Linked DNA regions of Thermochromatium tepidum ATCC 43061. The protein of the gene in region 1 interacts with the protein of each later gene in a pairwise test. Links are inferred from orthologs where the notes say so. Each region holds a gene or a part of one and is shown on either strand. Other genes may lie near its edges.

Evidence for each region.
Region 2: the proteins of recR (region 1) and recO interact in binary tests that used the Escherichia coli proteins (3 or more experiments, as listed by UniProt). The link is inferred for Thermochromatium tepidum ATCC 43061 from one-to-one orthologs.

What each region holds. Positions count from the first base shown.
Region 1 is NZ_CP039268.1:2,619,216-2,623,113, forward strand. Bases 986-3,898 are described here. They hold recR (recombination mediator RecR), read left to right. Parts: upstream 986-2,100; coding sequence 2,101-2,697; downstream 2,698-3,898. Other genes in these bases: dnaX (DNA polymerase III subunit gamma/tau), read left to right, coding at 986-1,633; E6P07_RS12160 (YbaB/EbfC family nucleoid-associated protein), read left to right, coding at 1,773-2,096; E6P07_RS12170 (histidine triad nucleotide-binding protein), read left to right, coding at 2,722-3,066; minC (septum site-determining protein MinC), read left to right, coding at 3,222-3,898. Also shown: more of dnaX, read left to right, coding at 17-985. UniProt on the Escherichia coli protein: May play a role in DNA repair. It seems to be involved in an RecBC-independent recombinational process of DNA repair. It may act with RecF and RecO.
Region 2 is NZ_CP039268.1:171,731-175,526, reverse strand. Bases 814-3,796 are described here. They hold recO (DNA repair protein RecO), read right to left. Parts: upstream 2,677-3,796; coding sequence 1,951-2,676; downstream 814-1,950. Other genes in these bases: era (GTPase Era), read right to left, coding at 2,942-3,796; pdxJ (pyridoxine 5'-phosphate synthase), read right to left, coding at 1,180-1,947; waaA (lipid IV(A) 3-deoxy-D-manno-octulosonic acid transferase), read right to left, coding at 814-1,157. Outside these bases: more of waaA, read right to left, coding at 1-813. UniProt on the Escherichia coli protein: Involved in DNA repair and RecF pathway recombination.

The DNA.
Region 1 (3,898 bases):
CTGATATAATCGCGCCATGTCCTATCAAGCGCTTGCCCGCAAATGGCGTCCCCGTTCGTTCGACGATATAGTCGGGCAGCAGCATGTCGTGCGCGCGCTCTCCAATGCGCTCGACCGTAATCAGCTCCATCACGCCTATCTGTTCACTGGGACCCGCGGTGTCGGTAAGACCACGCTCGCGCGCATCCTATCCAAGGCGCTCAACTGCGAACAGGGCGTCGGCTCCAAGCCCTGCGGGCTTTGTTCGGCCTGTCGTGAGATCGATACCGGACGCTTCGTCGATCTACTCGAGGTCGACGCCGCCTCGCGCACCAAGGTCGAGCAGACCCGCGAATTGCTCGAAAACGTCCCCTATGCCCCGGTGCGGGCGCGCTTCAAGGTGTACCTCATCGACGAGGTGCACATGTTCTCGGGGCATAGCTTCAATGCGCTGCTCAAGACGCTTGAGGAGCCGCCGCCCCATGTGAAGTTTCTACTCGCGACCACCGACCCGCAGAAGATCCCAGTCACGGTGCTTTCGCGCTGTCTTCAGCTCAATCTGCGTCGGCTGTTGCCGGGCGAGATCATCGACCGGTTGCGCTATGTGCTGGAACAGGAAGGGCTGGAGTTCGAGTCCACCGCCCTGCCCCTGCTTGCGCGCGCGGCCGACGGCAGTCTGCGCGACGCGCTCAGTCTGCTCGATCAGGCCATCGCCTTCGGTGGTGGGCGGGTCGTCGAGTCCGAGACGCGCGCCATGCTTGGCACCCTCAGCGGCGATCTGGCGCTCGACATCCTCGACGCCCTGGCCGAGGGTGATGGTGCCGCCGCGCTGGATGCCGTCGAGCGCGTGGCGTCCATGACGCCCGATTTTGCCGAGCTGCTGCGTGAGCTGATCGGGCTCCTGCACCGGCTGGCGCTGATCCAGCAGGTGCCCAAGACCCTGGGCGAAGACGACCCTGATCGTTCGCGTCTGTTGGCGCTCGCCGAGCGGTTGACACCCGAGGATGTTCAGCTCTTCTATCAGGTGGCGCTCACTGGCCAGACTGATCTACCGCTGGCACCCGATCCGCGCAGCGGGCTGGAGATGGTGCTGTTGCGCGCGCTCGCCTTCCGCCCGGGGGATCCAGGCGCGAGACCCACCGAGGCGTCTTTTCCGGATACAGACAGTACGTCGGTCGCCCGACCATCGGCGGATACCCAGTCTGCGCGACCCCTTTGGCTTCAGTCGTGCGATGCAACGCCGCAGACAGCGTCCGGCTCGCAGACACTCGAAAACACGGACGACTGGCAGCGGCTCGTGGCACGGCTATCGGTTGGCGGCATCGCCGACCAGCTCGCTCACAACTGCGCCTTTCGCGACTATCAAGATGGGCGGCTCAGTCTCCAGCTCGATCCGTCCGCCGAGCGTCTGCGTGTGCCGAGCGCCCTGTCACGTCTGAAGGACGCGCTCGAACAGGCACTCGGACGCTCGCTCGAACTAGAGATCAAGGTCGCCCATCCCGAGCAGGAGACCCTAGCACAGCGGCGTGCGCGCGAGGCCGAAGAACGCCGACAAGCGGCGGTTGCACAGATGTATATCGATCCGGTCGCCCAATCGATACGCGATACCTTCGAGGCGGACTGGACGTCGGGCAGTATCCAGCCCGACGATTGATACCCGGCTTTCCGTCTCGCGCCTGGACAGAGGCGCGAGACAAGTTTTAGGCATGATGGTCTCCACTGGAGACGATCGCTCGAATCCCAGCGTCCGGAGCCGCCGGGCGCCTTGTCACAACCCTATTTGAGGTGAACACATGAAGGCACTGGGTGGCCTGCTCAAGCAGGCGCAAAAGATGCAGGAAGACATGCAGCAGGCGCAGGCGCGTCTGGCACAGGAAGAGACCACCGGCGAGGCCGGAGGCGGCCTAGTCAAGGTCACCATGAACGGCCAGCATCAGGCCAAGCGCGTTGAGATCGATCCCTCGCTCATGGGTGAAGACAAGGAGATGCTCGAAGACCTGATCACGGCTGCTATCAATGCCGCTAGCCAGCGTATCGCCGAGAAGGCCAAGGAGACCATGGCCGAGCTGACCGCTGGCATGCCGCTGCCGCCGGGCATGAAGCTGCCCTGGTCTTGAACATGTGGATGAGCATTCGCTCCTGAACCAGCTGATCGAGGCCCTGCGCTGTCTGCCGGGTATTGGTCCGAGGTCGGCGCGACGCATCGCCTTCTATTTGTTGGAGCGCGACCGTGAAGGCGGCGCACGTCTGGCGCGGGTGATGGCCGAGGCGATGGTCGCGATCCGGCGCTGCGCGCGCTGTCGCACCCTGACCGAACACGAGGTCTGCGCGCTTTGCGCCAATCCTAACCGCGACGACTCGCTGCTGTGTATCGTCGAGCAACCTTCGGAGGTGGTGGCCATCGAGCAGGCGACCGATTATCGTGGACGTTATTTCGTGCTCGGTGGACGGCTCTCGCCGCTCGACGGCATCGGCCCGGACGAGCTTGGGTTCGAGGTGCTTGAGGCGCGTCTGCGCGATGAGGCCATCGCCGAGGTCATCCTCGCCATCAGCCCAACGGTCGAGGGTGAGGTCACAGCGCGCTTCATCGCCGATCGCGCCGCCCGTTACGGCACGCGCGTGACCCGTATCGCCCATGGCGTGCCCCTGGGCGGCGAGCTGGAACACATCGACGGCGGCACCCTGGCGCTGGCCTTCTCCGGACGCCATACATTCTGATTAACCTTCGACTGGAACCAACTTATGTCCGACACGATTTTTGGCCGGATCGCTTCTGGCGAGATCCCCGCCGATCTCGTCTACAAGGACGAAGACGTGGTGGCCTTTCGGGACATCAATCCCCAGGCGCCGACGCATCTGCTGGTGATCCCGCGTAAGCCGATCCCGACCCTAGACGCCGCCAAGCCCGAGGATACCGAGCTGCTCGGTAAGCTGCTCTTGGTCGCGGCCCAGGTCGCGCGCGAGGCCGGTATCGCCGAGCGCGGCTATCGCACCGTCATCAACTGCAATGCCGAGGCCGGACAAACCGTCTTCCATCTGCATCTGCACGTCCTTGGTGGGCGTCCCATGCAGTGGCCGCCGGGTTGAACCCTAGGGGCACGCCTTGAATCACTAGGAGTAAAGGCCGACACGGGTTAGCATTGTCCGTCGAAACTGGTACCGGATCGATACCAAACCTGGCTGGAGATCAGGCGCACGCCTCGCTCAACCCCAACGACATGGCCGAAAAACCGACTTCTTCAATGACAGCCGCCGATGGCGGCGGCGCCTTCGAACTCAAGGCCGCCGGTTTTACGCTCCCCATCATCCGCCTGTTCGATACGGATCTGGATACCTTAGCCTCGCGGCTCGGTATCAAGGTCGATCAGGCACCGGAGTTCTTTCGTAATACCCCGGTCGTGATCGATCTGAGCGAACTGCCGCGCAACGGGCCACCGGTTCCCTTGCCCAAACTCATTGGGCTGCTGCGTGGCTATGGCATGATCCCCTTCGGGGTGCGTGGCGCCGATCCCGAGCAGGCCGCCGCCGCCGAAGCGCTCAATCTAGCGGTGTTGAGCGATTCCTATCTCCGGCGCATCAAGTCGGCGGATGAGCTAGAGATCAAGCCTGAACCCGTGGCCGGCAATCTGGCCAAGGTGTCTGAAAAGGCCCAACCGACTCCAGGAACGGCGCAAGCACGCCCGGCTGCCGCCCACTCAGGGTTTATGCTGATCACCAAACCTGTGCGTTCCGGCCAGCGTGTCTATGCCGTCGGTGGGGATCTGTCGATCATCGCGCCGGTCAGCTCAGGCGCTGAGCTGATGGCCGACGGTAACATCCACGTCTATGGTCCGCTGCGCGGACGTGCGCTCGCCGGCATGAGCGGTAACCTGGAGGCGCGTATCTTCTGCCACGACCTTCAGGCCGAATTGATTTCGAT
Region 2 (3,796 bases), 2.4 Mb from region 1 along the record:
ATCAGACAACGACTCAGGGTCTCGACATCCTCGACCTGTTCGGCGGCCCCCGCCTCATAGAGCATCCGCACAATAGCCGCGAAGTTGAAGGTATGGGGTCCGAGCAGGATCGGGATGCCTGAGACCGCCGCCTCCAGCGGATTGTGCCCGCCTCTCGGCACCAGGCTGCCGCCGATAAAGGCCAGATCAGCGGCGGCCAGAAAGTACGTCAGCTCGCCCAGGGTGTCGCCGAGATAGATGCTTTGGCCCGGCGTGACCTCTTGCCCCTGACTCCGGCGCGCGAATGCCAACCCCTGACGGGCGATGAGTGAGGCCACGGCATCGAACCGCTCGGGATGACGCGGGACGAGGACCAAGAGTGCCTCGGGGCGCTGGGCGAGCAGACGCCGGTGGGCCTGCAATACCTGGATCTCCTCGCCCTCATGGGTGCTGGCAGCGACCCAGACCGGACGTTCGGCCCCCCATAGATGGCGTATCTCGCCAGCGCGCGTCGCGAGATCCTCGGGTTGAACCGGATCGAACTTGAGGTTTCCCGTGACCTGAACACAGGGACGCGGTGCCCCCAGGGCGATGAGGCGTCTGGCATCGGCACGGGTCTGGGCAGCGATCAGGCTAAACCGCGCCAATGCGGGGCGTATCAGACAAGGGAGACGCGCATAGCCGCGTGCCGAGCGCTCCGACAATCGTGCATTGACCAAGGCCGCCGGAATACCATGCCGTTCGAGTACGGCGAGCATGTTGGGCCAGATCTCGGTCTCCATGACGATGACGAGCTGGGGCCTAACCCGGGCGATGAAGCACTCCATCACGCCCGGTAGATCGAAGGGGGTATAGCGATGCGCGACCTGGTCGCCGAAGAGCGCCCGCAGTCGTTCGGCCCCCGTCGGTGTGGTGGTGGTCACCAGGATCCGGCGCCCTGGCTCGGACTCCAGCAGACGCCGGATCAGGGCGGCGGCGGCCTGGACCTCGCCCACAGAGACGGCATGGATCCAGAGATCGACCGGCGACGCGCCAATCCCGTCTCGCCCCTGCCCCCAGGCCAACCGCTCGCCGAGGCGGCGGCGAGCGTCCGGATGCGTGCGACCGCGCCAATAGAGACGCGCCAGCACCAGCGGCAGCGCCAGACGCCAGAGCGCGGTATACAACCCAAGCGCCATACCGCCGCTCATCCTGTCCCCATCAAACTGGAGGGCGAGCGGCGGCGGCGCGTTCCATGAGGGACTTCATGTCGCGCACCGCCCGGTCGAGTCCGGAAAAGAGCGCACGCGCGATGATCGCGTGCCCGATGTTGAGTTCGCGCACGCCCGGAATCGCGGCGATCGCCACGACATTGTGATAGTCGAGCCCATGCCCGGCGTTGACCTGAAGCCCGAGCGACAGCCCCAGTTCGACGGCTGAGCGGATGCGTTCCAGCTGGGCTGCACGCTCGGTTGGATCACGCGCGTCGGCATAGTGTCCGGTATGGATCTCGATTACCGGGGCACCGACCGCATGTGCGGCCTCGACCTGGAGCGGATCGGCGTCGATGAAGAGCGAGACCCGAATGCCGGACTCAGCCAGCCGGGTGCAGAAGGCGCGCAGCTCGTCCTGACGGCTCGCCACGTCCAGCCCGCCCTCGGTGGTCAGTTCCTCGCGCCGCTCGGGCACCAGACAGCAATCGGACGGACGGATCCGGTCGGCGACGGCGGCCATCTCGGGGGTGACGGCCATCTCCAGGTTCATGCGCGTTTGCAGGATGTCGCGCAACATCGCGACGTCGCGGTCCTGGATATGACGCCGGTCTTCGCGCAGATGGAGCGTGATGGCGTCGGCCCCGGCCTGTTCGGCCACGAGTGCGGCCTGGATGGGTTCGGGGTAGCGGGTGCCACGCGCCTGACGCAGAGTGGCTACATGATCGATATTGACACCGAGCAGGATCTCGGTTGGGGTCTGCGAAGGTGATGACATGAGCTATTTCTCGTGAATGGATTTAGCGGCGAGCCAATGTCGATAGAGTTCGCGGCTCTTGAGCGGTCGAGCGCCGAGATGGGGTTCGAGCACATGGCGCAACAGGGTCCGCGCCTCGCGTCGCGACTCGCCGGCGAGCGGTTGGTCGTGGGCGAGCGCGAGCAGGGTCGCGCCCGAGACCCGAGGGCCATGCCCACATTCACTCGGATGGCATGGACCTCGCTCGCGTTCATAGACATAGACGGCCTCGGCGACCACGGGTGTGTTATTGCCAAAGACCCGATCGAGTATCAGCCCATAGCCGAGTTCGGCGAGCAGTCGGCACTCGAAATGGCGTAGCGGCGTCTCCAGATCCGAGCCCTCGGTCAGATCGGCCAGGGTCTTCTGGTAGAAGACGAACAGCGCATCATGGGGATCGTGACGCACCAGCATCCGCAACAGCAGTTCGTTGAGATAGAAGCCGGCGAACAGCGCCGCCCCCTGGAGCGCAAGCGGCGCCCCGGCCGCCTCGACGGTGGTCAGGGTTCGCACCTCGCCGCGCCCGGTCATCGCCAGCCACAGCGGCTGGAAGGGCTGCAAGAGCGCACTCGCCATCCGGCGCGGACGCCGTGCACCCTTGGCGATGGCGGCCAAACGCCCCTGCCCCACGGCCAGGATCTCCAGCAACAGACTGGTATCGCCATAGTCGCGCCGATGGAGTACGAAGGCTGGAAACAGTTCGCGGGTCAATTCAGATGAGGACAGTTTACGAACATCTTTATCGTCCAGGCCGTTGCCGTTCGGTTTCGACCTTCAGGTCGTCCAGGTGACGCTGGATGCTGCCTTGCTCGCGCAGATCGCTCTGGAGCGCCTGATAGCGCGTGATCGGCGCGCCCTTTGTCGGAGAAGGCTTGCAGTGTGCTCATGGCGTCGGTGTGCATCCGGGTCGGCAGGGCCGCAGGGTCGGGTCGCTCGCCCTTGGTTAGGACGGGCCGGGTCTTGACCGAAAATCGCTTCAGTCGCGATAGCCGAGCGTGGCGAGCGCCGACTCGTCGCTCGACCAGCTCTTCTTGACCTTGACCCAGACCTTCAGATACACAGGACGGTCGAAGAGCCTCTGCATCTCCAGCCGTGCCTGGGTGGCCACGACTTTGAGCGCCTCGCCGTGCTTGCCGATGAGGATGGCCTTCTGCCCCGGACGCTCGACCCAGATCAACGCATAGATCAGATACCGGCCCTCGGCGACCTCAAAACGCTCGATCTCGACCGTGGTGCAATAGGGAAGCTCCTGGCCGTAGCGCCGTACCAACTGCTCGCGTACCAATTCAGCAGCAAAGAACCGCTCCGAGCGGTCGGTGATCTGATCCTCGGGGAAGAGCGGCTCAGCCTCGGGCAGCGACTCCAGGATCAGGCGTTCCAAGAGCTCGATTTGATCACCCTTGATCGCCGAGACCGGGACGAGTTGGTGGAAGACATGGCGCGCCCCGAGCGTCTGGAGATAGGGCAACAGACTCGGTTTCTCGCGAATCCGGTCGATCTTGTTGACGACCGCGATCACAGGCACGCCGGCTACCGCGATCGCCTCCAGCGCCTTGGCGTCCTCCTGGGTCCAGCGCCCGGCCTCGACCACCAGGAGCGCCAGATCGGTCTCAGCGATGGCCGTCCGCGCGGCACGGTTGAGATAGCGATTCAGCGCGCTGTTGCCGCGCTCGTGGATGCCGGGCGTATCGACGAACAGGATCTGGCCCTCGGCGCGGGTCTTGATCCCCAGGATCGCGTGTCGGGTCGTCTGCGCCTTGTGCGAGGTGATGACGAGCTTCTGACCCAGGATCCGGTTCAACAGGGTCGACTTGCCGACATTAGGCCGGCC